One region of the Acetobacterium wieringae genome, then DNA from elsewhere that is predicted to be linked to it. Evidence: riboswitches for the same ligand, from Rfam matches in the RefSeq annotation. Region 1 holds a riboswitch; the other holds the start of a gene.
The links. A riboswitch is a leader RNA that binds a small molecule or an ion and turns the genes downstream of it on or off. The one in region 1 is predicted to bind cobalamin.
Positions count from the first base shown of each region.

Region 1 (15,975 bases):
ATTGTTTGATGAAAAAGAGACATGTGAAAAAAGCTTTAATCAAACCGATACCTATAAAACCGAAAACCTCTTCAAATTTCAGAGCAAGCTGGAAAAGGTGGATGATGCCATTGGCTGGAAACAAGCTCAGCTGGCCCTGGATAAAGAAATTCGTGAGATGAATAAAAAAATGGATGAGGCGAATCATCAAAAAATCAACCTGGAAAATGACAAGACCAGGTTGCAGGAAGAACTGGAAAAAGAAAAAAAACAACTGATTGCCCAGCGACGGGAAGAAAAACAATGTCGGATCGAACCGGACTATCGCCAAAAAATCACCCGGGGGATGGCCGTTACCGAAGAAATAATCCGATTAAAAAATGAAATAGCGGACGATCAAATACGCCTTAATAAAAACCAGACTGAGATCAATACATTGCTTGAAAGCGAGAAGAACCTGGAAGCGCAGAAGCAGGTAAAAGAAGCCGAGCAAGCAGTTGTTGAGCAGGAGCTTATTGCTCTCGAAAAGGCCCGGCCAGCGAGCTGGGATAGTATCGGAAAGGAAAAGGAAGCGGCGCTTCACTGCCAGAATCTTTTTCTTAAACAACAACAGGCAAATGCAAGTATGATTGCGTTGGAAAGTCAGATCGATGCCCTGATTCAGACCATTGGGACAAAAAAGGCGGCGGAAAAGCTTTTAAAAGAAAAGATGGCAGCAGTGGAAGAAGAACTGATCCAGCTGGAAAACAAGAATTTCGGCCTTAAACTAAGAGAATTGTTAAAGGATGGAAAACCCTGCCCGGTTTGCGGCGCAACAAAACATCCTTTCGCCGAGGATCGGGATGAATCGGATGACGCCATTCGCAAGGCGGTGATAAAAAAAGCCCACCAGCAACAGGAGCAGGAATTAAGCGAACTGACTGCTGAAATTGCCCAGCTAACCGGCAGTTTCACCACCTTGGTTGAAAATCAGAAGCAGCTAAAAACTGAAATTGCCAGTCTTGGTGAAGCGATACCCGAAGGACAGCCGGAATTGCTGGTGGCTGCCAATACGAAGCGGAGTCAGGAACTGGAAGTTTGGGAAGAACGTTTAAAAAAGCTGGAAGCCCGAAATCAGGAGGCCAAAAACCAGTTACTGAAGCTGGAAGGGGATCTTAAAGAAAAAAACGCAAGTCGGGAAGCGCTACTGCTTCAGACCCGGGAATTGGAAGTGCTTAAAAGCAAAAAAGAAACAGCTTGTGCAGAGCTGGAGACAGAAGGGGCGGAATTAAGAAAGCAGCTCAAGGTTAATAAAGCTTATGATTTTTACGCCGCCAATGAAACCATAAAAAAGCTCGATCAGCGTCGCAGCGAATTGATGGATCATCTTGAAAAACTGGAAACGGCCGTTAATGACCAACAGCAACAGCTGGAAAAACAGAGTGAAGTCATTCATGGGGTCAACCGACAGGTTCAGGAATTTTTGCTGCTGATCGGCCAAAAGGCTCAGCAGTTTAAGGAAAAGAAAAGTGCCATTGAGGAAAAACTGGGAAAAGACTACCCATTGCCTGAGCTGGATGAACTGAAAAATAAGTTTCAAGGTAATATAAAATGGATCGAAAACGCCTGGAATACGGCCAGAACAAAGCTGGATGCGGCGCGGGAAGCCTACGAGAAAACACAGGAAATGGTAACCATTCAAAAAGCAAATCTGACAACGCTGGAAAGCCAATACGATATCACCGCGGCAGGGTTAAAAAAACAACTGATGGCGCATGGCTTTCTTGATTTGATCGCCGCTTTAAACGCCTGTATCCCGGATCAAACCATTAAAAATCTGGAAATGGAAATAGAGGGTTATCGTCAGAGTCACACCAAATTAGCGGGCAGGCTGGAAGATCTGAACCAGAAAATTAATGGCCGGGAAATGACCGATGTCGCCTATGCTGAGATTTGCTCGGTTCATCAGCGCCTGGAAGCAGATATCGAAACACAGAAAGTTCTGGATATCCGCTTAAAAACCAGTGTTGATGAGCTGGAAAAGCGACTGGCTGAATTGGCGAACTATTTAGAGCAAAAGGAACAGGTGGATCACCGGCTGGGCCTGATAGCTGATCTGGAAAAATTGTTTTCGGGCAAGCGATTTGTCGAATTTGTGGCCGTTTCCCGACTTAAGTACATCTCCATTGCGGCATCCAAACGGCTCACTGAGATCAGCAACGGTAATTACGGACTGGAAGCTGACGATGAGGGGAAATTCATTATCCGGGACTACAAAAATGGCGGCCAGTGCCTCGGGACGCCTCAACCCTGTCCGGTGGGGAAACCTTTCTGGCCTCATTAGCATTGGCGCTGGCGCTGTCCGCCGAAATCCAGTTAAAAGGACGGGCCCCGCTGGAATTTTTCTTTCTCGATGAGGGTTTTGGTTCGCTACATGAAGATGCCCTGGAGGTGGTGATGAATTCCATCGAAATGCTGCATAACGATCGCCTGAAGGTGGGGATCATCAGCCATGTGGAATCGATCAAGAACCGGATGCCGGTTAAATTGCTGATTACCCCCGGCGAAGCCGGAGTTGGTGGCAGCAAGGTGCGAATTGAAAAATAAATGGATTAAAATATAAAAGGACAACAATGACAAGGGATTATACAATCAAGTATTCAAAACGAAAAACGATGGGACTCTATATCACTAAGAACGCTGAAATTGAGGTGCGGGTTCCCAATGGAACCCCGCAGAAGGTCGTAGCGGATTTTGTAGCCCAGCACCAACATTGGATTGACACCCACCACGGGGCGGTGGCCCAACAGGTGACAGAGCGGGAGAATTTTGCATTGCGGTTTGGGGCCAAGCTCCTATTCCTGGGCCACGAATTTCCTCTGGAGCCAGTCGAAAAACCAGCTTTCGGTTTTGATGGCCAGCACTTTTATGCTTATGCCCAGATGTCGGCCGAGGAATTAAGAACCAGTCTGGTGGGTGTCTACCGAACGCTGGCAAAAAAGGTGCTCGGCGATATGGTAAAAGATCTGGCCAAACATATGGGATTAGAGCCCAAGGCTGTCAAAATAAACGGTGCCCGCACTCGTTGGGGTTCCTGCTCCAGAGCCGGTAATCTCAATTTTTCCTGGTATCTGGTGATGGCCGAAGAGGCCACCATTCGCTATGTGGTCGTCCACGAGCTGGCCCATCTGATTGAAATGAATCATTCCCCCAACTTCTGGCGAATCGTTGAGCAGGTACTCCCCAATTACAAATCGGAACGGGAAAAGCTGAAACTCCTCCAGAAAAAACTAAGCGTTCAGTGCTGGGAATAAGCGAGATCATCTCGCTTATTTTTTTTGATTAAAAACTTGACAGGTAAGGGAAAAGAGTTTATAGTGTATATATAGTATATATACACTAAGACAAGCGAAATGAGGTGGTAAGTTGAATATTGTCATTAGCAATTCCAGTGACAAACCGATTTATGAACAGATTGCCCAGCAAATCAAGAAGATGATTATCAGCGGTGAACTGAGTCCCGGGGACACCTTGCCAAGTATGCGCTTTCTGGCCAAGGAGCTACGAATCAGTGTGATTACCACCAAGCGGGCCTACTCGGATCTGGAACGGGATGGCTTTATTGAAACCGTCACCGGTAAAGGCAGTTTTGTGGCCAACCAGAATTTATCATTTATCCGGGAAGAGCAACTGCGGCTGGCCGAGGAGTTTTTGCAGAAAGCGGTGGATATTGCCAGAAGCAGCGATATTTCCTGGGCCGAACTCAGTGAATTGTTAGAACTATTGTATAAGGGAGAATAACATGACGAATGCCATTGAAATTAGAAATTTAAACAAAAACTATCAGGATTTTCAACTCAAAGATGTCAGTTTTAAAGTGCCCAGAGGCAGTATTGTCGGCTTTATCGGTGAGAATGGCGCTGGTAAAACCACGACCATTAAAGCGATCCTGAATCTGGTTAGTCGCGATGAGGGAACCATCGAGCTACTGGGCATGGATAGCTTAACCGATGAGAAAAAAATCAAAGAGTCTGTCGGGGTTGTGATGGACGGGTGCAACTTTCACGACAATTTAAAGACCGGTGATATTTCAAAAATGATGAAGAGTATCTATAAAAACTGGAATCAGCAAATGTTTCAGCACTATCTGAAAGAATTCAAGCTGCCAGATAATAAAATCATCAAAGAATTTTCCCGGGGGATGAAAATGAAGCTGCAGATTGCCGTGGCGTTGTCCCACGAAGCGGAGTTGCTGATTCTGGACGAAGCCACCAGCGGACTGGATCCGATTGTCCGGGAGGAAATTCTTGATGTTTTTATGGAATTTATCCAGGATGAAAAACATGCCATTTTGATATCGTCACATATTACCAGTGATCTTGATAAGATTGCGGACTATATTGTCTTTATTCACCAGGGCGAAATTCTGCTTGACGAAGAAAAAGAGACCCTGCTTTCCCAAATGGGGATTTTGAAATGCGGCGAAGCAGACTTCCGCAAACTCGAGGGCAGTGAGTTTATCCGTTATCGCAAGAATCAGTTCAGTTTTGAGGTGCTGGTGACAGATAAGGCGGCTATCCGTAAAAAATATCCGGAGGCGGTTGTGGATGGGGTAACCATTGAAGAAATTATGTTATTTTATGTAAGGGGGCAACAATAATGAAGGGACTGATCTTAAAAGATCTGCTTAACTTAAAAAGCACATTTAAAATGTTGGGTGTGATGATGGTCTTTTTCGCCGTTGTTTTCTTGCCTCAAGGAAATGGTTTTATCTTTGGGATGATTATATTGATGTTTGCGATGATGGTAGTGACCACGATTAGCTATGATGATCTGGCCAAGTGGGACGCCTATGCGTTAACCATGCCGTTGACCCGAGCCGAAATGGTGCTCAGTAAATATCTGGTGATGGTCATCTTAAACACCCTGGGGGCGGTTTTGTCACTGACTGTTGGAATAGTTGGCAACATTATCATGGGCAAAAGCTTTGATCTGGAAATCCTGGCTATTGTTGGGGTAATCTATCTGGTGGCCTTAATCTTTGGTTCGGTGATTATTCCCTTGATTTATAAATTTGGCACTGAAAAAGCTCGATTGATGCTCTTTCTCTGTGCCCTGATTCCAACGGCCCTGATTCTATTGCTGGAACAGTTCAATGTCCCCCTGCCAACCACCGGAAATCCGTGGATTTATTTATTCTTGTTAATCGGCCTTTCTGTCGCTGGTGTGATCCTTTCTTATCTGATCTCACTTAAGATTTATACAAAAAAAGAGTTTTAGAAAGAACCATTTTGAAAGACACCACTTAACGAATTGATTTAAGGTGCGTATTGAAAACAAAAAGGGGGCTGAGAAATCAGCCCTTTTGTATGTTCGGTATCATTTTGTAAACGTTCGGTAATTAGTCTTCCAGCCGTTCCTGCAAGGCATCTTCGAAGGCACTGATCCCGATTCGGTCGAGTACGCCACAAATCCGTTCCCCGTCTTTACCGAGCTCCAGATAGGTTTCCAGAATTTTATCAATCAGATTGGGAATCTCTTCGGCTGCATAAAGGTCGGTTAAACGGTCACCAAACCGGTACCCCCGACCCATTCGGCCACCCAGATAGACGGCAATGCCGCGAACCTCCTCGGTGATGGCACCAGTGGTGCAGGCCTGGGCGCATTTTCCACAATTAACGCACTGGCGTTCATTCCAAAGTAGTTTTTGATTGAGCATTGTCAGCGACTGGGTTCGACAGACTTTGGTGCATTTACCGCAGTTCAGGCAGGCATCCCAATCAAACTGGATGTAAGCCTGTCCTACCAGGCCGATATCATTGGTGTTGGCCTTGGCACAATTGTTGGGGCAGCCCACAAAGGTGATTTTTGTTTTAGCATGAAGATCCCGGCCAAAAAATTGGTCATGGCAGATGCCGCACAGTTTCTGGGTGTCATAAAGGCCATGCTGACAAACCGTGCCCTTACAGGCTACCAGGGGCCGGACTTTTTTTCCGGTGCCGCCGAAAACCAGTCCACCGGCAGTGAGGGCAGATTTAACGGCATCCAGGTTTTCATAAGAGATCCAGGGAATTTCAATGGCTAAGCGAGTGGTTTCGCCCAGATAGCCCCGGCCGTATGTTTCGGCAATTTCGGCCAGGGTCTTTAATTCAGCTGAGGTCAAATTTCCGGCCCGGCTTAAAACCCGAATCGAAAAATATCCTTCCTGTTGCTGGGCTAAGATCCCCTGGGCTTTCAATTCTGCAATTTCGTTTTTTGTGATCACGCAATTACCTGCTTTCCTAAAGGTGTGAGGCAATTCAAAAAAATAAGTGGTCGCAAATGAAAAAAATTTTTCGCCGCCGACCAGTTATCCGTTTTGAATGCTGATATGTATTGTCTCTATTGTATGCCTTATTTCTAAAAACAATATTAAATTTTATCGTCGCAAACGGCTAGAGTTGTGTTAAAATAAACAGAATCACCAAGAAAAAAGGAGCGACTATGCTGATACTTGAACATATCTCAAAAACCTATGGCAATAAAAACGAAAAAGCTGTCGATGATGTCAGCTTTGAAGTACATCCTGGAGAAATTTTCGGATTTGTCGGGCCCAATGGAGCGGGAAAAACCACTACCATCAAAATGATTGTCAGTTTGCTGGCACCCAACAGCGGGAAGATAAGGATCAACGGCATCGATAATCAGACGGACATTTTGGGAGCAAAAAAACAGTTCAGCTATGTACCCGATAGTCCAGAGCTGTTTGAAAAGATTAAGGGCATTGAGTATCTAAAATTCATGGCCGACGTTTATCAGGTGCCCGCTTCTGACCGACAGGAACGGATTGAACGATATCTGGATATTTTTGAAATCAAAAATGCTGTCAATGATCCGATTGGATCCTTTTCCCATGGGATGAAGCAGAAGCTGGCCCTGGTGGGAGCACTGATTCATGATCCGCAGGTTTTTATTCTGGACGAACCAATGGTCGGTTTGGATCCCAAAGCATCCTTTGAGCTTAAAAAAATCATGCGGGAACATTGCGACCGGGGCCGATCGGTTTTCTTTTCCACCCATGTATTGGATGTGGCCGAAAAAATTTGTGACCGGATTGCCATTATTAAGAAGGGCAAGCTCATTGAGGTGGGCACCATGGCTGAAATTCGTGAAAAAGCCGGGAGTCAGGAGTCACTTGAGAATATTTTTTGGAGTTGACCGAATAATGAAAGAAATTATCTCGTTAACCAAATTATTTATCAACGAATCATTGGGATTTTCGTTGTTCTTCTACAATCAGAAGTTTAATAAAAAAGAATTTTACAAACAGTTATTTACCCTGATTATTGTGCCAGTAGCGTTGATCCCGGCCTTTTTTATGTATGTTTCACTCATGTCGGCCACCTATTTTGGACTGACACTGATTAATCAGACCTCGGTTTTTTTAAGCATTGGTTATATTATGGCAACGGTGCTGATCCTTGTTTTTGGGGTCATGTACATTCTTTCAGAATTCTATTTCTCTGATAACATTGAAGAACTGATCCCGCTGCCAATCAGTCAACGAAAACTGATCATTGCAAAATTCTTAAGCATTCTGGTGTTTGAATATATTTTTGCGGCCTTTATTTTTATTCCGATTTTGATTATTTATGGTGTCGGTCAGGGCATGGGGCTGCTTTATGGGCTGCTGTCGTTTTTGGTTTTTTTAACTGTCCCGGTGCTGCCGCTCTCATTAATGACCGCCGTGATCATGCTGATTATGCAATCGGCTTCCCTCAAAGTACGCAAGGATATGCTGCAGATTGTTTTTGTCTTTATCGGGATTGCCGTCATTTTCACGGTTCAGATCTGGTTTACCAGCCAATTGGGAAGCGGTGATGAGGCGGATTTTCAGCTGTTGATGAATACGATTCTGACCAATAATGAAGGCTTATTGAACAGCATCGGCTACCTGATGCCGACTAGTTTTTTAATGGCCTGGGCGCTTAATAAAATCACCCTGATGTCGTTGGGCTGGGTTGCAACACTGCTGGGAATCACGCTGTTATCCTGTGCTCTGATGGTTACAGTCGGCAATCGGGTTTATCTTAAGAGCATTGTCAGCGGCAAAATAATCAAAAAGGGTAAACCATTAAGCGGGGCCCAGCGCAGCAAAGTGCTGGGGAAAAAGAGTCACGGAGCGATGGCAATATTTACCATGGATTTGCGGCTATTGTTGCGGACCCCGGTATACTTTTTTAATAATGTCAGCGTGGTGATTATTGCGCCGCTTTGCATTCTCCTCAGTGTTTCATTTATTGAAATTCCCCCGGAAGATTTACAGGGGATGCAGGAATTTTTCAGAGCCATGCCGATTTTGATCAACTTTTTACTGATTGCCTTTTTTATCTTTTTTGGAGGTACCTCAGCCACTACCGCCTCGACCTTTTCCCGGGAAGGAAAAGCCTCCTGGCTGACCCGGATGATTCCGGTGACTGCCAGAGATCAGATTGTGGGGCGAACCGGGGTGGCGATGTTTATTCAAAGCCTGGGGATCGTCTTTACCATCATTGCGGTGCAATTCATTTTCCCCTTACCCTTGTCCACCCTTGTGATAACCATCGTTCTGGGGATACTGGGGTCACTGCCGATTTTGTTGTTTGGATTATTTATGGACATGAACCGACCGCTGCTCAATTGGGATAACCCCCAAAAGGCCATTAAAAACAATATGAATGTGGTGATCACGCTTTTTGTGGGGATGGCCTATACCGGGCTGTTAATTGGGATCAGTGGTTTGCTGGGGTATTTTGTCAATCCAATTTTGGGTTACGGAGTATTTGCCCTGATCAGCGCAATTCTCAGTGTGGTTTTTTACCAGGTGATCAGCCGTCGCCTGGAAGCGGAATTTTTGAATTTTGAAGGTAATTAAAGCCCAGGTTAATGGTTAAGGGGCATAATAGCAAGTAACGAAAACTATAAAAAGGAGTTGACACAATGGCTCTTGACGACGTAAAGAAGAAAGCAAACCGACTTGTTCATGAAATGAGTCCTTATTTATTACAGCATGCCTATAATCCGGTAAACTGGTATCCCTGGTCGGACGAGGCCTTTAATCTGGCCAAGCGACAGGACAAACCGGTTTTCCTTTCAATTGGCTACAGCACCTGTCACTGGTGTCATGTGATGGAAAAAGAATCCTTTGAGGATGAAGCCGTGGCCGAAATCCTGAACAAATATTTTATCAGCATCAAGGTCGATCGGGAAGAGCGGCCAGACATTGATCAGATATATATGACCTTTGCCCAGGTCAGTACCGGTCAGGGCGGTTGGCCCCTTAATGTTTTTCTGACCGCTGACCGCAAACCTTTTTATGCCACCACCTATCTGCCCAAATACTCTCGGCTTGGAAACCCTGGCTTGATTGATGTATTGTTGGGTATTGAAAGCCAGTGGCGAAAAAATAATGAAGACATTATTGATTCTGCCAATCGGATGACCGGACTGCTCAATAATCTGGAGGTGCGAAAAGGGGAAGAGGAACTAAAGCGAACGATCTTTTTTGATGCCTATGATTTTTTTGATGAAAGCTTTGATGACCGCTATGGTGGTTTTGGCAAGGCTCCCAAATTCCCCGCCCCCCATCATCTTTTTTACCTGTTGCGCTGCTATCAGGCCTTTAAGCAGCCCGATGCCCTGGTAATGGTGGAAAAAACCCTGCAGCAAATGTATAAAGGCGGGATCTTTGATCATATCGGTTTTGGGTTTTCCCGCTATTCAACCGATGAACAGTGGCTGGTTCCCCACTTTGAAAAGATGCTCTACGACAATGCCCTGCTGATTATGGTTTATGCTGAAACCTACCAGGCTACTGGCAACATACTCTACAAAAAAATTGCCGAAAAAACCATTACCTATGTCAACCGCGATCTGCGTTCCCCGGAAGGGGCCTTCTATTGCGCGCAAGATGCCGACTCGGAAGGGGAAGAAGGCAAATTTTATGTCTGGTCGATGGATAAGGTGGAAAAAATACTGGGCCAGAAGCGGGCCGAGGTCTTTTTTAAGTTTTATCCGATGTCAAAAAAAGGTAATTTTGAGGGCAAGAACATTGTTAATATGATCGATACTGATCTCGATCTGATTGAAGCTAATCCCGAGTTGGAAAAAGCGCTCGATGAGATGACAGCCGATCTCTTTTCTCAGCGGGAAAAGCGGGTGCATCCCCATAAAGATGATAAGATCCTAACCTCCTGGAATGGGCTGATGATTGCCGCTCTGGCGATGGCGGGACGGATCTTTAACAAAACCGTCTATGTCCGACAGGCGGAAGAGGCCATGGCCTTTATTGAAAACAACATGGCCCGGCTGAGTGGCCGGCTCTACGCCCGGTACCGCAAGGGAGAGTCCAAAATTCTCGGCTATCTGGATGATTATGCCAGTGTCATCTGGGGGTATCTGGAATTGTATCAGGCCAGTTTTAAAACCGAGTATCTTGAAAAAGCGATTGTCCGGGCGGTGGATATGATCAACCTCTTTGGCGATGAATTTGGCACTGCTGGCTTTTTTCTCTACGGCAATGATACTGAGCAACTGATTGCCCGGCCCAAGGAAGTATACGACAATGCCAAGCCATCGGGAAACGCCCTGGCTGCTTATTGTCTGCTGAAGCTGGGCAAAATAACCGGAGAGCAGAAATACATCGATATTGTCAACGGGATATTTGGCTATTTTGCCGGAAACCTCAATCAGGCACCGATGGCCAGTACGATGATGCTCTGTGCCAAATTATTCCATGAACAGCCTACTACTGAGGTGGTTTTTGCTGGCTATGAGACCGATGCGACGATTCGTGAAATGAACCGTCACTTAAATCAGCAGTTTCTGCCGTTTTCGGTGGTACTGTTTAATAAAAGCGAAACCGATCTCAAAAAGATCAATGAGTTTGCCGTTAATCAGCAGATGATTCATGGCGAACCGACTGCCTATATTTGTAAAAACTATCGTTGCGAGCAACCGGTGAATGATCTTGAAAGCTTTCTTAAAATTATAAAAGACTGATTAAGATCAAGAAAAATGGGGTAGAACAGAAGCATCACGAGAAAGGCAGGAACGATAATGAACTATCAAAAGAAGGATCAGGAGACCTTATTAAAGACCTTGACCCCGGATCAATATGCGGTGACTCAGAAAAATGCCACCGAACCACCGTTTCAGAATGAATACTACAATGAATACCGCAAAGGAATTTATGTGGATATCACCACTGGCGAACCACTTTTTTCATCCAGCGATAAATTTGAATCGGGCTGTGGCTGGCCCAGTTTTTCCAAACCGATCGATCCCAATGTGATCAAAGAACTCAGTGACACCAGCCTGCGGATGAAGCGGACTGAGGTTCGTAGCGTCACTGGTGACGCCCACCTGGGTCACGTCTTTGAGGATGGTCCGATCACCACCGGAGGCTTGCGCTACTGCATTAACAGTGCGGCGCTGCGTTTTATTCCAGCCGAGGAAATGGAAGCCCAGGGTTATGGCGCTTATTTAAATTTGCTTGAGTAGTTTAGTATAAGATCGTCAAAGGACGAGGTTAATAAATGATGAGAGGTGAAGAAATGAATAGTATTGAATTTGCAATTAAGATGGAACGTGACGGCGAAGCATATTACCGTGAACAAGCAAAAAATAATCAGGACAATCCGTTAAATGCGGTGTTTTTATTATTGGCCGAGGACGAAAATGGTCACGCCGTATTGCTAAAAAATGAGCTGGCAAAAATAAGTTACGATTTAGCTGATAATGAAGCATTGGTAGATACCAACAATGTTTTTAAAGACCGGGGTGATTTTAAAAACAAATTCGAAAAAATCCCCAATCAGCTGGATGTCTATCGGATGGCTCTGCAAATGGAAAAGGACAGCATCGAACTCTATCAGAAATTTTATCAGGAATCAGCAGATGAACAAACTAAAAAACTGTTTGGTTACCTGGTCAAGCAGGAAGAGAATCATTATAAAATCTTTGATAATCTGATTACCCTGGTCGAACGTCCGGAAGAATGGGTGGAAGACGCCGAATTTGGAGTCCGGGAAGAATACTAAAATAAATCATTTCAGATTAACGGTATTAAAAAATAAATGGGCTGGACTACCTTCATTTGAAGAATGGTTTAGCCCTTTACTTATGAAAAAAATAGTCAAGAACGAAAAAAATTGTTAAGATAGTGCTACTATTAAAGTTAAAAGTGAAGGAGTATAAATGGCAGTTTATTTATTTGATCAAATGGAAGAATTTTCAGATGAACTTTTTAAACGCAGTCTGATGTTGCTTCCTGACGAACGGCAGCAAAAGGCAACAGCGTATCGGCAAAAGCTTGATCAGAAATTGTCGGTATTGGGCTATGTTTTGCTGAATTACGGGTTAAAAAATGAATATGGTATTTCGGAAAAGCTTCGCTTTTGTTATTCGGCCAAGGGCAAGCCATATTTAAGCGACTATCCCCAGATCCACTTTAATCTCAGCCATTGTAAAAATGGAGTAATCTGTGCCATTCATACCAGTGATGTCGGGGTCGATATTGAAACCGTGGCGGCCTATGATGGCCAGCTGGCTGAATATGTCTGTAACGAGCAGGAATTAAAATTGATTAATAAAAGCGATAACAAGGCCCTGGCTTTTACGAAAATCTGGACTAAAAAAGAAAGTTTGATGAAAAAAACAGGGGCCGGTCTGAGGGATGATTTAAAAACAATTGAGTCCATCGATTCAGAAGCCATCACATTGGTTGACCCTGATGAAGCCTATGTGTTTTCCATCGCCGGAATGTCATTGGCCGAGCTGGGTTTAAGAACGGAACGATTCAGAGCGTAAAATCGCTGGGATAAAAAATACGTGACAAAACTGGAAAAATTTGATATAGTACTATTGAATTAAGAAAAATATAAGAATTAAATAAATAAACAGGTGTCGGCTGTAATCAATGTATTATAAGCCGGTGAAAAGGGAAGAGGGTGAAAATCCCCCGCGGTCCCGCCGCTGTAAGAGACGAGTTTCTCCAGGAATGCCACCAGAAATGGGAAGGCAGGAGGCAATGTTGACGCTCAAGCCAGAAGACCTGCCTGTTTGTGTATCTCAAACTCTACGAGAGATGGAGGAGGTTTATTTTTGTGCGCATTTTTGCGGCCTCATTGTCTTGTTTAGAGATAATGAGGTTTTTTTGTGCAAAAATATAAATGAGAGTGATGGAGGAAGATGTCAAAAGTATTAGTAATAGCCGGGACAACCGATGCCAAGACTGTAATTGCGAGACTATTAGAAAATAACCATGACACGGCCGTAACCGTTACGACCCGTCTGGGTGCCGGGATGTTGGAGGAATTTAAGAATCTGGATATTTATCAGGGAAAACTCAATAAAGATCACATTACCCATTTGATTAGAACCCTAAAACCAACCTGTTTAGTTGATGCGGCCAATCCCTTTTCGTCAGAAATAACCCGAAATGCCATCAATGTCTGCAAATTTGAAAATCTGCCCTATATTCGTTATGAACGGGAGCGGGTAAAATACGAAGATGATCCGGATATTACCGTTGTTAAGAGCTATGGGGAAGCCTGTGATGTTCTGATGAACTGCCAAGGAAACATTCTGTTGACTTTGGGCAGTAATAGAATTGATATTTTCAAAAGAATTCCGGACTATTCAAAGCGGGTCTATCTGCGGGTGCTGCCGGACTGGAAGGTTTTAAGTAAATGTGAAAGCCTGGGGTTCAGCCCCAAAAACATCATTGCCATCAAAGGGCCCTATAACGAAGCCCTGAACATGGAACTCTTTAAATACTGCCAGGCAGAGGTGTTGGTGACCAAAGAAAGCGGCAACATGGGTGGCGTCGTGGATAAGATCAACGCCGCTAAAAAGCTGGGAATGAAGATCATTCTTGTTGATCGCATTGAAGAGCAGTGCAGTAATAAATTCAGTTCGGTTGATGCGTTGATTAAATGTATCGATCGTATTGATACGGTTAAGTAGCGCTGGAAATAGACAGCAATCATACAAAAAAAGCCTGCAAATAAAAAGTCAATAGGAAATTGAGAGCTTTGTAAAAAAAAGTATATTCAAGAAATAAGCACGACAAAAAGACCAGCAAATATCGTTGGTCTGAAGATTAGGAAATCTGTGGTAAGTGTTACGAAAGAGACAGCAGGTATTCTTTTACTCTACCATAGTAGATACGCAGAAACTTATTAGCGCCTGCAGTCATGTAAACATAGTAAGGTTTACCCTGAGCACGTTTCTTGTCGAGAAACTGATAAACAGCATCATCTTGTGGCTTGGTTTTGATAAGAGCATCCATGACCTGAAATAGCGTTTTACGCAAAGACGAAGAACCTCGTTTGGAAGTATGGACACTTTTTTGTTCATAGGTTCCAGACTGGTTAACACCTGGATCAACGCCTGCAAAGGCAGTAAGAGCACCCTTATGTGTAAACCGTGTAACATCGCCGATTTCAGCAATCAACTGAGGGCCAAGAGATGATCCAACACCTTTCATTCCCATGACGATTGAGTATTCAGGAAGTTTGGATGCGGTTTCATTCATCAGAGTACGAAGTGATTCTACAGTTTTGGAAGCAATGTTTAATTGATCGACAGCTTGTTTCACAATGAGTTTGGTCAAATGATCTTTAGGAAGTACAGGAACAAGTTCCTTTGCTGCTCCATAGATTTCTTCAGCTTTTAATTGACTGAAGTTGTACTTATTTCGCTTACACCATTTCTGATAATGGACGGTGAAAGCGTGAAGAGACATTTTACGAACACAGTCTACATGCCAGTATGCAGCAGCGAAATCAACCCATTTCTGGCTGCCATCATCACGAGCAGGGCTGTTGAAGTAAGTATTGACACCTGGATAGGTTTGATCAAGTATGCCGATAAAATTATTTTTCATAGCCGTTTTGTGCTTCATGTAAAAACCAAACTGACGGTTCATTGTTTTTAACTGATTACGTATTTCATCCATAAGATTATACTGTTTCAAATCATTCCAACTGTCAAGAGCATAACGCGCTATTTTAATAGCATCTGCTTTATCAGATTTGACTTTACGTAGAGAGTTGTCACCGAAATCTTTAATAAGCTTAGGATTTATGGCACTTACAAAAAGATTTGCCTGAGAAAGCTCACGTGCCAGTGGCTCATAATAACGACCCGTATGCTCCATAACGATGCGGGATTCGCCGTCAATGGATTGGATCTGGTTGATGAGAGAACGGATTTCTTTGGAAGTGTGGCGAATCTCAAAAGGCAAAGAAACAATCTCACCATACGGGCGGATAATAGCGATCATGCTTTTGCCCTTGGAAACATCAATACCTACTGCGTTCATGTTCATAAATTTGTCACTCCTTAAAATTATTGCAATGGATAAACACCAGTTTTACTCATTGCCTATTCAATCTACTGTGGTGTGACACGAACGTACTGTAGGACAGCAGTTCAACCTGCATAAAACGAACGCTGCGAATGAGGAGCCGGTTATCAGTCTTTTTTACGGACGCGAAGTCCAAGAAAGGCAGACGATATACCTATTGCTCTTACATTCTAACAGCTTAAGCAACAAGATGGATAATGTCCTAACTGGTTGTTAGGTACTATGACCATAAATATATTGTAGTAGAAAGGATGGGTGCAGATGGAAAACAGTTCAGCCAAACGGCTTGGTTTTGTCCGAACGAATGAAAAAAGCGATAACAGCCATCATCATTACAAGCATCATCATCAAATCGGTCACAAACACGGCGAAGGATCAGCCATTGATTATTATGCTTATGCCTCAAAAATCAGAGACTGGAACCCCAGCTTTAAAGTGGCCTTTTCAGGGTTGACCCTGCTGCTTTGCATCGTGCTTAATAACCAGCTGGTCTCGCTGGCGGTGATTGTCAGCATGGCTTATTTAACAGTTGTCAAAGGCGGCTTACCGCTGGGAGCTTATCTGTCGGTGCTGATGATTCCGCTTACCTTTATCATTTTGAGTACCGTTGCCATCGGCATTGATTT
Region 1 covers NZ_CP097897.1:2,802,225-2,818,199, reverse strand. Annotated here, with positions in the region: partial or broken gene CHL1_RS18550 (SbcC/MukB-like Walker B domain-containing protein) at 2,051-2,565, shown strand; gene CHL1_RS13825 (M48 family metallopeptidase) at 2,592-3,272, shown strand; gene CHL1_RS13820 (GntR family transcriptional regulator) at 3,385-3,759, shown strand; gene CHL1_RS13815 (ABC transporter ATP-binding protein) at 3,761-4,618, shown strand; gene CHL1_RS13810 (ABC-2 transporter permease) at 4,618-5,238, shown strand; gene CHL1_RS13805 (4Fe-4S binding protein) at 5,360-6,223, opposite strand; gene CHL1_RS13800 (ABC transporter ATP-binding protein) at 6,442-7,155, shown strand; gene CHL1_RS13795 (ABC transporter permease) at 7,163-8,851, shown strand; gene CHL1_RS13790 (thioredoxin domain-containing protein) at 8,917-10,977, shown strand; gene msrB (peptide-methionine (R)-S-oxide reductase MsrB) at 11,035-11,478, shown strand; gene CHL1_RS13780 (ferritin-like domain-containing protein) at 11,514-12,017, shown strand; gene CHL1_RS13775 (4'-phosphopantetheinyl transferase family protein) at 12,175-12,786, shown strand; cobalamin riboswitch at 12,861-13,052, shown strand; gene cobK (precorrin-6A reductase) at 13,168-13,944, shown strand; gene CHL1_RS13765 (IS110 family RNA-guided transposase) at 14,102-15,304, opposite strand; gene cbiQ (cobalt ECF transporter T component CbiQ) at 15,611-15,975, shown strand, end outside.

Region 2 (15,975 bases), 920 kb from region 1:
AATTTTTGTTGCCACCATCCCGATGACATGGTCCCGAAAGCCCGGCCGTTCCCGGGTGGAAATGGTGATCCCGGCAAAAGGCATCAGCAACCGGTAGGCCAGCATCACCTGCAGCAGCTGTTTCTCATGGACGTCGTTAGGGTTGTTATCGGCTTTGTTAATAAAGGGGCGAAGCCGGGGCGTGGAAAAGCTGATTTCGGCATGGGGGTATTTCTGCAAAATAAAATAGGCGTGGAGTCCGGTGGCAAAGGCATCCTTCCGGAAGTTACCCAACCCCAACAGAGCCCCAAAAGAAACGCCCCGCATCCCCCCCAGCAAGGCCCGCTCCTGAGCCTCAAAGCGATAGGGAAAAACCCGCTTGGGCCCACTTAAATGAACCTGTTCATATCTGCTCAAATCATAGGTTTCCTGATAAACCGAAACAAAATCGGCTCCGCAGTTATGCAGATACGCATATTCATTGGTATTCAGCGGATAGATTTCTATCCCCACAGTGGCAAAATATTCTGCTGCCAGCTTAACCCCTTCGCCGATATATTCCACTCCCGAATGATGCCGGGATTCGCCGGTTAAGATCAAGATCTCTTTTAATCCGGTTTTGGCGATGGCTTTCAGTTCCGTCTCCATTTCCGCCAGACTAAGCTTACCCCGGCGGATTTTATTTTTACAATTAAATCCACAGTATACACAATTATTTTCACAATAATTGGCAATGTAAAGCGGGGTAAACAGACCGATGCTGTTACCAAAGTGTTTGTTTGTTTCGATCATCGCTTTTTTTGCCATTTCTTCTAAATATGGCGTCGCTGCCGGTGATAATAAGGCTCCATAATCGCTTATGGATAATCGTTCTTTTTTTAGGGCTTCTTCCACATCACTGTCGGTAATTTTCTGATCATCATACTTATCCACATTTTTTAAGACTTTATCCCGAATATCGGAGTCTATTTTCTCCATCTCAGGTTGATAGACCATTGGATCAGTGCGTTTTTTTATCATTCTAATCCTCCAAAAATCCGGTTAAGGGGCTGGACGCTTCGCCATGGGTTAAGACCCGGCCGAGACCGGCCAGATAGGCATTACGGCCCGACGCAATCGCCTGACCAAAAGCTTTGGCCATCAGCGGAATGTTTTTAGCTGTGGCCACTGCGGTATTGCACATCACCGCTGCCACGCCCATTTCCATCGCCTCACAGGCCTGGGACGGCCGCCCGATCCCCGCATCGACAATAATCGGAACTGGGATTTCACTAACTAGAATCTCAATAAAGTCCCGGGTACAAAGGCCCTTGTTGCTGCCAATCGGGGATGCCAGGGGCATCACTGCCGCTGCCCCGGCACTGACTAAATCCCGGGCCACATTTAAGTCCGGATACATATAGGGCATCACCACAAAGCCGTCCTTGGCCAGAATCTCGGTGGCCTTGATGGTTTCATAATTATCGGGAAACAGATATTTGGAATCCCTGATCACTTCCACCTTGATAAAATTCCCACAATTGATTTCCCGGGCCAGCCGGGCGATTTTGACCGCTTCCTCAGCCGTTCTGGCACCGGAGGTATTGGGCAGCAGGGTAATGTTTTTGGGGATATAATCCAGAATATTTTCTTCCCCACCGTGATTCGCCCGCCGTAGGGCCAGCGTGACGATTTCTGCCCCGCCGTTTTCAACCACCGCCTTGACAATTTCCAGTGAAAACTTTCCTGATCCCAGGATAAACCGGGAATTAAACGTGTGTCCGCCAATTACTAATTGATCTGTCATCTTTTCTCCTTTTGTTTTTTATTTCTTGTTTTTTAAGCCCTGTTCGTTCATGGTGATCTTTAGTCGGCTACTTACCATCACCCACCGCCAACGAAACGTACCACTTCCAGGGTATCCGTTTCACAAAGCAGCACCGCATCATAGCTCGATTTCGGAACGATTTCACCATTTCTGGCGACAGCCAGAGTAGCCACATCAAATCCATTGATTTCTAAAAACTGTAACAGACTCTGATTGTTAACCAGGGTCATTTCTTTTCCATTGACACGCATCTCACTTCCTCCTTTGCTGTTTCAGACGCAAAAAAAGCACAAAATGCGATTACACCCTTTCGGTGGTGTACCCCATTTTGTGCTTTATTTATTCTGTTTTGATTTTATTACATCAGCCCACTAAAGTCAAGATCTGCTTTTAACCGTTTTTGTCTAACGACGGGTATAGGCGTTGTAGGCCGCCATTTTACTCTTATCTTCTTCAATTTCCTGAATTTCTTTTTTTAAAGCTTCCAGCCGAACTGTTAATTCCGCTACTTCTGCTTCGTCAACCGGACGATTGGTCACTTCTTTCTTAATTCCCAGGGCTAACAGCTGATCGTCTTTTTCCTCATACTCTTTACGGAGCAGTTCCAGGTTTGACTCACAAGAGATCAACTGTTTTTTAATCATTCGCATCACCCGCATATCATCATAATTATTTAAGATTGTCTCCATTTTTTATCCCCTCGCCTTCCTGGCATCGTATTTTTCTTTTATTGCAGTTTATCACAGCTGATCGTGCAAATACCTATGCGAAGACGAAAAAATTTTGCCATGCTTATTTTTAATGATCTTTTTACATATATTTTCAGTTTTTTACATAAAATTGCCAAATTTTTAAGACGAACCCGGTTTTGTTGGGGTATAATATTGTAAATAAGTGAAAATTAATCGGAGGTAATAAAATGAATGAAGAGTTATTAGCATTAATTAAAGATAAAAAAGGCTTTATTTGCGATATGGATGGTGTCATCTACCATGGTAACAGACTGTTGCCGGGAGTCAAGGAGTTTGTCAACTGGCTTTATGCTGAAGATAAGAACTTCCTCTTTTTAACAAATTCCAGCGAACGTTCACCCATTGAACTAAAAGAAAAACTGGCTCGACTGGGTCTGGAAATTGATGAAAGCCATTTTTATACCAGTGCTCTGGCCACTGCCAAATTCTTAAAAGATCAGTCCCCCGGCTGTTCGGCCTATGTCATTGGTGAACCGGGTCTGGTTAATGCCCTTTACGACGTCGAAATTACCATGAATGATGTCGATCCGGACTATGTCGTTTTCGGCGAAACCCGCTCTTATAATTACGAATCCGTGATGCGGGCAGTCAAATTGATTCAGAAAGGTGCCAAACTGATCGCCACCAATCCGGACTTAACTGGCCCCACCGAAGAAGGCATTGTACCAGCCTGTCGGGCCTTGGTGGCACCGATTGAACTGGCCACCGGTAAAGAAGCCTACTACGTCGGTAAACCCAATCCACTGATGATGCGTACCGGTATCAAACGGCTGGGCGTTCACAGTGATGATGCCCTGATTATCGGTGACCGGATGGATACCGATATTATTGCTGGTATTGAATCGGGTTTGACGACCTTCCTGGTCCTTAGTGGCGTGTCAACCCGGGACACGGTTAAGCAATTCCCCTACCGTCCCAACTATATTCTCACCGGTATTGATGAGATTGTCGCCGGTCTGGGACTTCAATAAAAATAATTGTGTTGGCTTTAGCCCCGGGTATTTGCGCTTATGTCATTCAACAATAATAAAAAGCAGGTAAGACCGCTACAGTCTTACCTGCTTTTTATTTGTCGTCTGATCGTTTTTTTGTCTGATCCACTGGACATGACGGATACGTATCCGAATGCCCTGCTTCCTTTTCCTTTTTAATCAGATAATAGGATGCCCCGGCTGTTAGAATAAGCAAGGCCAACATCAACAGCAGCACGGTTGTCATCGCCAACTGCAACTGCTGGGTGGCCACCTGATAGGTACCAATAAAACCAAACAACATAAAAGCTCCGGCGGATACCAGTTTGACCGTCCGCTCGGGTATTTTTTTACAGAGTACCACCCCGATGATAATCCCGATGGCATCGGCAATCAGCATTCCGGTGGTGGTTCCGATCAACACGCCAAGAGCATTTTCGGGAAATTTGGTGGCCAGGGCAATGGTTGCCAGCTGAGTTTTATCGCCCATTTCGGCGATAAAGAAAGCCACCGCCACGGTAATCACCGGACCAAAGCGGGTGGTCCGGTTCTCTTCGCCATCCAGTTTATCCCCCCGAATCGTCCAGAGTCCAAAAAAGATAAAGGACAATGACGCAATCCCCTGAATCCAGATCTGGGCACCATCAAAGCGGGTGATATAGTTTCCCACGGCTACCGCCAGGGCGTGGTTAAAGACGGTGGCAATAAAGACTCCGAGCATCACCTTCCCGGCCTGATACTTGGTAGCAAAGGCCATCGCCAACAACTGGGTTTTATCTCCCATTTCAGCCAGCACCACGGCTCCTACCGCTACTAAAAAAGCAATAAATCCTGTGTACATTTGTATTCCTTCCTGTTTTGTAATTTGAAAGCATCCCAAAATAAAAAGACTCCTAGCATAACCCACCACAAAATGGACTATGCTAAAAGTCTCGTTACCGGAATCGGCTACAAAGCCAGGCGACCATCGTCACCAGTATGTTGACTTTGTATAACAACTACTCCCTTTTAACAGTGTTATTTTACAACAATATCCCTGCTTTTGTCAATATATAAACCGGAACGCCTTTTTAATGCTATTTTTTACGCAGGCGTTCCGGTTTTATCTAAACCTCAAACGGAATAACCGATGCCAGCAAAGCTCTGGCATAGTGATTGTTGACCCGGGCCAATTCCCCACTTTCTACTTCTTCGACAATTTGCCCCTGATACAAAAAAGCAATCTTATCACAAAGATGGGCCACCGCCTGCAGATCGTGGGCCACAAAGAGATAGGTGATGTTCATCTCTACCCGCAGTTGATGAAGCAGCTTTAAAATCTGGGCCTGAACCGATACATCCAGTGAACTGATGGCTTCATCCAGCACAATAAAGCGGGGTTTCGTGGCAATGGCTCGGGCAATACAGACCCGTTGCAGCTGCCCACCGCTGAGTTCATGGGGGTAACGGTTTTTGACCTCTGGCTCCAGCCCTACCCTCACCAGCAGTTGCTCAATGTGCCAATCCAAATCTTTTTCTGCACCACTGGCACAAAGCGGTTCAGCAATAGTTTCTGTTACGGTGTAGCGGGGATTGACCGAAGCGGTATAATCCTGGAATACCACCGACATTTTTCCCTTATTATTTTTAAGCCACTGTCTGACTGGCAGCCCTTCAAATAAAATACTGCCTTTCTCCGGCTTTTCCAGCCCCATCACCAGCCGGGCCAGGGTGCTTTTGCCACTGCCGCTTTCACCAATCAGGCCAACACAGGAGCCAGCAGTGATGCTTAAATTAACACCATTGAGGATTTTATTCCGGGCTCCCTTAAAATTTGTTCCTACCTGCAGATAGCTTTTTTCCAAATCCTTTATTTCCAGCAGATTAGCCATGGTGGTCTCCTTTTTTCATCGCCCGCTGAAAAGCGTGTGTCAATTCCAGTCGGGTATCAATCAGATATCGGGTGTAAGCATGCCGGGGATTTTTAAAAATGTCAACAGCGTCGCCATATTCCACCGCTACCCCATCTTTCATCACCAGTAGTTGATCGGAAAGATGCTTAACCACCCCCAGATCATGGGAAATAAAAATCAGGGCGGTGCCAATTTTCTGGCGGATGATTAAAAACTCCTCCACAACCTGTCCCTGATTAATCGAATCCAGGGCGGTGGTCGGCTCATCGGCAATAATCAACTCCGGCTCCATTGCCAGGGCGGTGGCAATCATGCAACGCTGCAGCATCCCGCCGGATAATTGGTGGGAATACTTTTTTATTACCTGATCCGGTTCCCGAATATTCATCACCGCCAGGGCCTCTTTCGCCAGGTTCATACTCTGCTTTTTTGTTAGCCCCTTATTCTCGACAAAGGTTTCGGCCATCTGATCGCCGATTCTGGTGATCGGATCAAAGGCCGACATGGCATCCTGGAGAATCATGGCAATCTGTTTTCCGCGGATTTCCCGCAGGGTATCTTCGTTTTGTCTGAGCAAATCAATGGCTTCACCGGACGTTTTAAAAACGGCCTTTCCCTGGTGTTTTAACCAGGGGTTGGTGATTCCCAACAGGGCCCGGGTGATCATCGATTTACCACTGCCACTTTCCCCGACAATTCCCAGACAAGAGTTTTTGGCCACTGAAAAACTGATATCATGAATGATTTCATCCTGATCCCGCGAATCAGTTACCCGCAAATTATTCACCTCAAGAATTACACTCATTCGATCACCGCCTTTTTGCGCCCAAACATCGCCCCAAACAATGATCGCCTGGTTTTAAAGACCTTGTCGATCTTGGGATTCATCGCTTCCTGAATACTGTCACCCAAAAATTAAAGGCTGCCACCACCATAAAAATCGCCACGCCCGGCGCCAGCATCTGGCCAGGATTGGTGGTCATCACATTTTTGGCTTCGTTGAGCATCATCCCCCACTCGGCGGTGGGCGGCTGCACCCCCAGTCCCAGAAAGGACAGGGCTGATATATTGAGAATTGTTCCTGCGGTATCCAGTGTCGCCAGCACCGCAATCTCCCCCAGCGCTCCAACCAACAGATGTTTTCTGATGATGTGTCCGGTTGAACAGCCGGATACCTTGGCAAATCGGATATAGTTACTATCCATAAACTGAATGATGATTGCCCGGATCATCCGCACATACCAGGCCCATTTGGCAATCACCGTGGCCAGAACAATATTGGCGATTCCGGTTCCGAGGATTCCCACAATGGCCAGAATCAGCACCTCACTGGGAAAAGACAGCATGATATCACAAATCCGCATTATCACATCATCAAGCCGGCCCCGGAAATAACCGGCAAGCACCCCCAGCACCGTGCCGATTAAAATCGTTACCGCCATGGTCATGAGCGAGACCAGAATGGTGACCCGGCCACCATATAAAATCCGGGAAAAGACGTCCCGACCCAGTTGATCGGTTCCAAACCAATGAGCCAGCGACGGCCCCTGAAATTTATTGATAATGTTCTGGGCAGTCGGATCATAGGGCGCAACCAGGGGTGCCAGAACAGCTAGCAGAATCACCGTCCCCAGAAAAAAGCTGACAGACATTGCCAGGCTATCTTTACGGAAACGTTTAAAAAAACCGACCATCTCAGGCCTCCCTTCTGCGGGGATCAATCCAGACCGATCCCATATCGACCAGTAAATTACAAAAAACAAACAACACCGCCATAATCAGGACATAGGCTTGAATCATCGGAAAGTCCCGATTAAAAATAGCGGTCACACAAAGCCTACCGATACCCGGCCAGGCAAAAATATTTTCAATCACCACGGTTCCAGCAATCAACTTCGGAATTGACATCCCCAAAGCGGTTAGCGAAGTTTGCAGTGAGTTTTTAAAAACATGCCGGGTGATGGTCTTCTCTGATAGACCCCGAACCCGGCCATACAGCACATAATTTTCCCGCTTGTTCTGAATCATAGTGTTGCGGATCAGCCGGACATAGGTGGAAATATACCCCAGCGCCAGGGTTACTGCCGGTAAAATGACAGCACCGGGAGCCGTCATCCCGCTGGTTGGCAACCACTTGAGCTTAACGGCAAATAGCCACATCAGGAGTATCCCGGCCCAAAAACCGGGGATAGCGGTTCCCACAAAGACAATCCCCCGTAAGGCCTTATCTCTAAGGCTATCTTCCTTTACCGCACATAAAACCCCAACCCCCACTGAAACAACCACAATGATCAATAAGGATACCCCAGCCAGATAGAGCGTTGGCGGCAGAGCCTTGGCAATTTCCTGTGCTACCGGTTTATTATTGACATAACTGTGACCAAAATCACCCTGTAGGGCATTGCCCAGCCAGGTAGCGTAGCGGGTTAAGAAGGGATCATCGAGACCGAGTTGCTCCCGCATCTGGGCGACATTTTCAGCCGTTGGGGTGATCTCATTGACCCGGATTGCCACCTCAGCGGGATCACTGGGGCTTAAATTAATCAGTATAAAGGCAAAAAAGGAGATTCCGATCAAAATCGGAATCATCCACAGGAGCCTTTTGACGAAGTATTGCTTCATGGTCTTACTCCCTTTTGTTTTCGATAATCAAAATTGGTGATTAATTGGAAAAGTACATTTTTTCGAAGGGGATTTCATATTGCGAATCGTTAAAGCTTACCCCTTCAAGTCCCTTGATTCCCACTGCCTTGGTTTTTGAATAGGAAATCGGGACATAGACATACTGATCATTAATATAGGTCAGTACCTCTTTATACATGTCGGCCCGCTTGCTGTCGTCTGATTCGATCATAATCTTCGTGATGGTTTCATCCAGCCACTGCTTTTTTTCCAGACCAACCTGAGCCTGATAATCTCCATGAGCGGGAATTCGCCATGATGAAACATAGGATTGGGGATCATAAGGGGTTCCCCAGGATAGCGAATACTGCAGATCAAAATCCCCGGTTTTCTGACGATCCAGGAAGGCCTGTTTTTCTTCCCCAAGAATATTCATCTTGATGCCTACGGCTGCCAGATCGGCCTGAATGGAGGTGGCAATGGTACCTTCCTGGGCGTTCTTGGAATTATAGGAAAGGGTAATCTCACATTTCTGACCATCCTTTTCCCGAACCCCATCACTTCCTGGTTTCCAACCGGCTTCATCGAGCAGCTGTTGGGCTTTTTCCTGATTATAGGCGATGGTTTTAAAATCGATATCACAGTAGGGAACATCTTTAGACAGTAGCGTATCGGCCTGATCCTCCGAGTTATTTAAAATTCCCTGAATGATGTTTTCCTTGTTTACGGCATATTCAATGGCTTCTCGAACTTTAATATCTTTGGTAATCGGTGAATTACTATTGATAAGAATCGCTCGTGAAGCGACCGGCTCACTTATATAGGTTTTGTAGGCTCCTTCATCTTCCAACTTCTTATAGGAATCTAGATCAACCTGATCACCATCGGCTCCGAAAAGTAAATCGACCTCGCCGTTTTGCAAAGCTAACAGGATCGTCTGGGAATCTGGCATGACCTTCCAGTTAATGGTTTTAATTTTAGTTTTGTCACCCCAATAAGTTTCATTCTGCGTAAAGGTGGCATACTGATTGTCGACATGCTCCGATAAGACCCAGGGGCCGGTCCCGATATAGCCGCTAACCCCTTCTTTGGTGGTGCCATTGACAAAACAGTTGGGCGAAATAAAGCGGAAGGGTCGTGTCAGTCCCAACTCCACCAGGGTTGGATAGTAGGGATGCTTTAAGACCAGTTTGAAGGTGTGGTCATCGACCACCACATTTTCTTTAATCTCATTAACCATGTCCAGCCAGGAATGGCGTTCCGCATTACCAAGAATGGCATCCATGTTCAGCTTGACTGCGGCAGCATTAAACGGCGCACCATCGGTAAAGGTGACCCCTTTTCTTAAATGAAAGGTGTATTCCAGTCCATCTGCTGAAATTTCCCAGCTTTCAGCCAGAGCTGGCTTCACTTCTCCGCCTTCATTCTTGGTCAGGCCTTCAAACACCATGTTCTGGGCTGACATTTCACCCGAGTACAAATGCGGGTTGATATCCCGAATATCCTTGGTGCAGGCATAATTTAACGCTTCTTTAGTCGACACATCACTTTTAGCGGACGCTCCTGAGCAACCGGCAAACATTCCGGCACACAACACGGCAGTCATTACCACCGCTAAACCCTTTTTTAATTTCATTTTCTTTTTCTCCTCAAAAAATACTTATTTATTTGATTTGCTCGGCTTTTACCATTGCACATTCTGGTAAAGAAACCCCGCTCTATCACAATGTAAGACTTCACTGTGGCAATATTGATGCTTTTTTCCATAAAAAAACCTCACCATCTCCAAAAAGATAGCGAGGTCGCAAAAAGCCTGCAAAAAAAAACACCTCCTCTATCGCACGTAGAGTCTGAGTAATTAAAGCAGGCAGGTCTTCTGGCTCAAGCGTCAACATTACCTCCTGCCTTCCCATTTCTGGTGGCATTCCTGGAGGAACTCTTCTTTTACAGCGGCGGGACCGCGGGGGACTTTCACCCCTCTTCCCTTTTCACCGGCCTGTAACCCTTCGTTACTGCCGGCACCTGTTTTATTAATATTTAATTCGTTGTCGGTGTTTTAAAAAACACTAAAAAACAGAAACAATGCCACAATCAGGTGTCTTTCATTGTTTCTGTTTGCCATTTTAACATGCTTAAACCACCTATGCAAGTCTCTTTTGTGGAAATGATATTCTGTTTTGGAATATCGTTCCATGCCAGTCGCGTTTTACCCGGTTTTTAGCCACAGCCATTATTTCATAAAGCGGTCAATTGCTTTTCTGAGTTCTTCCAAAGCCTTTTCGTCGTTATTTTCCACCGCATCAACGATACAATGCTCAATATGATCCTGTAAAATTATTTTACCGACGTTATTAATGGCTGACTTCACCGCCGACAACTGGATCAGCACCTCGGTACAGTCTCTTCCCGATTCGACCATTTTTTTCACCGATTCAAGATGACCCGCAGCCCGGGAAAGGCGATTCAACACGGATTTGGTTTGGGTATGTTCATGATGATGATGGTGATCTCCGCCGTGGCTACTATCATGTCCGGCATCATTCCATTCTTCCTGATGTTTATGCATCTCCGTTCACCTCATTTTCTATATCTGTTTAACCCATTATAACAGATATAGAAAAAGGACACCACCCAAGGGGAGATGCCCTTTCATATTTTACAGAATCGAATCGATCAGTTTTTTTGTATAGGCTTCCCGGGGATTGGCAATCACCTCATCCGGGGTACCGGCTTCCACCACCCGCCCCTGATGCATTACCAGCACCCGGTCGCAGCATTGCTGCACCAGGGCCAGATCATGACAGATCATCAGTTGCGACATCCCCTGATCTTTTCGCAATTGTGTTAGGAGTGCCATAATCTGAGACTGGACGGTTACATCCAGGGCGCTGGTCGCTTCATCACAGATGAGCAGTTGGGGTTGCCGGGCAAGTGCCCGGGCAATTGAGGCCCGCTGACACTCGCCACCGCTGACCTCACTGGGATAACGGCTAACAAATTCCGGGCCAAGGCCGCAGATTTCCAGATAGTCAATGGCTTTATTTTTAGCCTCCCGACGCCCCATACCCTGATTGATCAGCCCTTCCATGACACTTTCCCCCAGCCGAATCCGGGGATTAAAGGAATCCACCGGCATCTGAAAGACCATCTGAACCAGATGGTAAAGCCGTTTCAGTTCTTTTCCCTTAGGGTTTTTAAGTGTTTTGCCATCCAGAACAATCTCACCGCCATCCAACGATTCCAGTCCGGTGATCAGCTTGGCAACCGTGCTTTTACCGCTGCCGCTTTCGCCCACCAGGGCCAGACATTCGCCTTTTTCGACATGGAAGCTAATCTCATCAACCGCACAAATGGTGGTTTTTCCTTTGGTATAGGTTTTTTTTAAATTGCTGACTGCTAAAATCCTGTTCATGTCTCACCTTTTTATCCGGGGCATGGCCGCAATCAGCTGGCGGGTGTAATCCTGCTGGGGATGATCAATCACCTCCCGGGCTTTGCCATATTCAACCAGCTTACCCTTGCACATCACCGCCACGGTATCGGCCATAAATGACACCACCCCAATATTATGGGTCACCACCACAATTCCGGTTCCAAATGCTTCCCGCATCGCCATCAGTTCCCGGACCACCTGGGCCTGGACGGTGACGTCCAGCGCCGAGGTCGGCTCATCGGCAAAGAGCAGCTCCGGTTCCAGCAGCATTGCCATGACAATCCCGACCCGTTGATTCATCCCGCCGGATAATTCAAAGGGATAGCTCTTTAAAATCCGCTCAGTGTCATATAAATGAATCTTCTTAAACAGAGCTGTGGCTTTTTCCCGAACCAGCCGGCGGTCACTGACGCCATGCTGGGCCATGGTTTCATAAAGCTGCTCGCCAATGGTCCGGATTGGACACAGGGCACTGCCACAATTTTGAAAAATCATCCCCATTTCTGGTCCCCGCAGCATCCGCAATGCTTCATCATCAAGATCAAGAACCGGCTTCCCCTTATATACGATCTCGCCCCGATTGACCAATCCATCCGGGCCCAGAAGACCCATGGCCGCCTTGATCAGGGTGCTTTTGCCGCTGCCGGACTCGCCGACAATCCCGAGGATCTCGCCTGCTTGCATTTTTAAGTTAAACCCCCAAACCGTCGGCTCGCCGTCATAGGATATTTCAACGTTTTGAAATTCCAGTAATGGTTGTTGCATAAACCCTCTCTTCTGATCGGGACGACTTATTCGTTAATGTCCAGATCGGCTGTGATTTCATAATAGTCTGATGGGTGAGCGGTAAAGCCGGTTACCCCCTTTTTCATCACAAAAGACATTTTTAAATGAGAGGCGTAGATATAAGCATTGTCATCAAGAACTTGCTGGGCAATTGAAACCGCCAGCGTTGCCCGTTTTTCGGTGTCAAATTCGCTTCGCAGCTGGGCAACCAGGGCTTCCACCTTGTCGCTATGGTAATGTCCCCGGTTGTAGTCAGAATTATCAACCACATGGGTGGTGAAATAATACTGGGGATCTCCGGTGGGCGCAGTTACAAAGGCGTTGGCAAAAACATCATAATCGCCGGCTTTCAGGAAATCCTTGTAGGAATCGGTGGCGTTGACCTGTACATCAATCCCGGCTTGTTTATAGGTGGCCTGAACCGATTCGGCCAGTAGCGGCAACTCCTGACGGGAGGTGTAGGTCAGCCACTTGATCGATAATTTCTGGCCATTTTTTTCCCGTATCCCATCACCATCAGAATCAATCCAGCCTGCTGCTTCCAGCACTTTTTTGGCGCCGTCGATGTCATAACCGGTGTCCTTAACCACATCGCCGCCAAATGTAAAGTTAGCCGGGAAGGGACCGACTGCTGGCGTTCCATTGCCCTTTAACAGCACCGTGGTAAAACCGTCCTTATCCATGCTCATGGCCATGGCTTTACGAACGGCATCGTCTTTAATCACCGCTGAATCATAGTTTAGAGCAGCCTGGTAAACCCGGGAAGTGTTGGTGGAACTGATGGTAAAGTCATCATTATTTTGAAACAGTTCCAGACTGGCATAAGGCAGACCCTGGGCCGCATCAATTTCGCCACTTTGCAGAGCCATGGTTAAGGTATCGCCATCGACAATACTCTTGATATTTACCTTTCCAACCTTTGGCTTTCCACCCCAATAGTCATTGTTGGCTTCCAGATTGATTTCGGTCTCAGTGATATTTTTGGCCACATAAGGTCCTGTTCCAACGACGTTTTTATCCGCCGTTACCCCAGCCTCCATATCGATGATGCAGCCATAGGGGTCACAGAGGTAATTTACCAATGCCGGTACCTTATTATCTGATACGATCGTGATGCTTTGTCCGTCGGCGGTGATTGACTTAATCTGTAAATCTTTGGGGGCCCGATCATGAACGGCAATCAAGTTATCAAAGCAGGCTTTAACCGCTTCTCCGGTCATTTTCTTGCCATTGGAGAAGGTAACGTCATCCCGTAAATTGATTTTAACGGTATAGTCATCAATCTGTTCATAATCTTTGGCCAGCCAGGGCTCCAACTCCATCTTCTCATTAAACTTAAAGAGCGTTTCACCGACCCCATAACGCAGGGTTGACCAACCGATGTAGGATTCATGTGGATTCATTCCCACATTTGAATTACCGACACTATAGGCTACGGTTCCATAATTAAATACCTTTTCTTCCGCACTTTTGGTGCTGGTCGAACCGGCACAGCCAGTCAACATCCCGCCAACCAGTGTGGTGGTCAGCAGGACTGCCAGAATTTTACTTTTTACTTTCATTTTTTCTCCTTTTTTCTCTTATTAGTCTTGGGATCCAGGACATCTCTGACCGTATCCCCCAGTAAATTAAATAATGTTACTGATATAAAAATAGCACAACCGGGTGCTAAAATTACCCATGGCGATGTCTGCAGCATACTGCGCCCTTCACTCATCATTGAACCCCACTCGGCAATTGGGGGCATTGCCCCTAAACCCAGAAAGGACAATCCCGCCAGTTCCATCATCATGGTTCCAATATCAAGGGTGGCCGTTACCAGAATCGGGCCAATAATATTCGGTAAAATATGCTTAAAAATAATTTTGATCGAACCGGAACCACTAAGCCTGGCGGCGGCGATATAAGGCATATTTTTAATGGCCAGCACCTGCCCTCTGGCCAACCGGGCAAATTTAGGCCAGGAAATACAAGCCAGCGCCACCACCGCATTGATCAGTCCACCACCTAAGATACCAGCCACGGCAATGGCAAAAACCATTCCCGGAAACGCCAGAAAGACATCTGAAACCCGCATGATAAACGAGTCGATTTTACCACCCTGATACCCGCAGAATAGCCCCACCAGGGTTCCAAATCCGGTGATGATCGCTACCAGTAGCAGTGCCGAATAAATAGTGGTTTGTCCCCCCATTATCACCCGGGACAACATATCCCGGCCATAGCGATCCGTCCCCAGCGGATGCTCCGGACTGGGGGGCTGCAAGGCCTGCATCAGATCCTGAGCATAGGGATCATAGGGAACAATCTGGGGTGCCAGGGCTGCCACCAGCAATAAAATTATTACCAAGGTCAGAAAAAGATAGAATTTCGTCATCGTGTGATTTTCTTTAATTTTCCGGGTTCTGACCCGAATCGCTGTACGCTCTGTTACTTCCATCAGGCCTCCTGTTCCAATCGAATCCGGGGATCCAGATAATGATAAATGATATCGGTCACCAGATTAACGCCCACATAAATAATCGCCATCCAGATGACATAGGCCTGGATCATCGGGTAATCCCGCATCATAATCGAATCCACCGCCAGCTTCCCGACGCCATCCCACATAAAGATGGATTCAACAATTGCCGTACCACCCAGTAAGGAACCAATTGACAGCGCCATCAGGGTGACAATGGTCAGCATCGCAGTTTTCAGTACACTGGCAAAAAGCACCACTGGCTCCCTGATCCCCCTGGCCCGGGCCCCGATGACATAGTCCTTATTGAGTTCTTCCAGTACCGTGGTGCGAACCTGGCGGGTGTATTTGGCCGACATGGCTATCGCCAGAGTCAGCGTCGGCAAAACGATGCTCTTTAAACTGCCATTGCCCATAACCGGAAACAGCTTGAGCTGTAAGGCCAGAAAATAGATCAGCAGCAGCGAGACGAAAAAACCCGGTAAGGCATTGCCGATAAAACTGAAAAAGCGGATCAGATAATCGGTGAAACGATTATGCCGGACGGCCGCTAAAACCCCAAAGGGAATCGAAATCAGCACGGTAAGTATTATTGAGGTCAGTGTCAGATAAATCGTCGCTGGCAATTTTGACACAAAGGTTTCAAAAACCGGTTTATTGGAAATATAGGAAACGCCCATATCGCCGGTTAATACCCCACCCAGCCAGCTGGTATACTGAATAATAAAGGGTTGATCGAGCCCCAGTTCATGCCTTTTCTCGGCCTTGACTTCTTCCGATACGCCGCCACTGGCGTTGTCGTATAGGGCATCCACAGCATCCCCGGCGGCTGACTGCATCAGGGTGAAGGACAACAGGGTGATGCCCAGAATAATCGGAATTAATTGTAATAGACGTTTTCCAACGTATTTTTTCATTGACACAAAACCTTTCTCACATTAACACGTTTACCGGTAAAATTTTATCACTTAAAAAATGGCGTTACAACCTCCATGGGGGGTTATTCCGCCATTCCAATTTAGCATACCTTCTTATTCCATTTGGCCTTTCACGGGATCCCCCGATTCCAGATTTGCCATAATAAATTCCAGAAACCGCTTTCCCCATTCACTGTGTTCTTCTTGCCGCCTATGGATATAACCAAACATCACCACATTCTCCTTTTCGAATAGAGGAATACCGTTGAGCTCCTTCTCATCCACATCATCGGTAAGATAACCACTGCTGATATTCGCCAGATCAGTGGTTTGCAGCAGCTGCTGCATAACACAA
Region 2 covers NZ_CP097897.1:13,335-29,309, reverse strand. Annotated here, with positions in the region: gene thiH (2-iminoacetate synthase ThiH) at 1-999, opposite strand, end outside; gene CHL1_RS00145 (thiazole synthase) at 1,001-1,765, opposite strand; gene thiS (sulfur carrier protein ThiS) at 1,843-2,037, opposite strand; gene CHL1_RS00135 (hypothetical protein) at 2,191-2,475, opposite strand; gene CHL1_RS00130 (HAD-IIA family hydrolase) at 2,706-3,509, shown strand; gene CHL1_RS00125 (TMEM165/GDT1 family protein) at 3,604-4,350, opposite strand; gene CHL1_RS00120 (ABC transporter ATP-binding protein) at 4,616-5,380, opposite strand; gene CHL1_RS00115 (ABC transporter ATP-binding protein) at 5,373-6,206, opposite strand; gene opp1C (nickel/cobalt ABC transporter permease) at 6,286-7,095, opposite strand; gene opp1B (nickel/cobalt ABC transporter permease) at 7,097-8,023, opposite strand; gene nikA (nickel ABC transporter substrate-binding protein) at 8,064-9,659, opposite strand; gene CHL1_RS00095 (hypothetical protein) at 9,760-9,915, opposite strand; cobalamin riboswitch at 9,873-10,064, opposite strand; gene CHL1_RS00090 (metal-sensing transcriptional repressor) at 10,254-10,589, opposite strand; gene CHL1_RS00085 (ABC transporter ATP-binding protein) at 10,680-11,435, opposite strand; gene CHL1_RS00080 (ABC transporter ATP-binding protein) at 11,439-12,221, opposite strand; gene CHL1_RS00075 (ABC transporter substrate-binding protein) at 12,248-13,804, opposite strand; gene nikC (nickel transporter permease) at 13,801-14,682, opposite strand; gene nikB (nickel ABC transporter permease) at 14,682-15,620, opposite strand; gene CHL1_RS00060 (LysR family transcriptional regulator) at 15,735-15,975, opposite strand, start outside.
Region 2: another riboswitch for cobalamin. It lies ahead of nikA (nickel ABC transporter substrate-binding protein); the one in region 1 lies ahead of cobK (precorrin-6A reductase).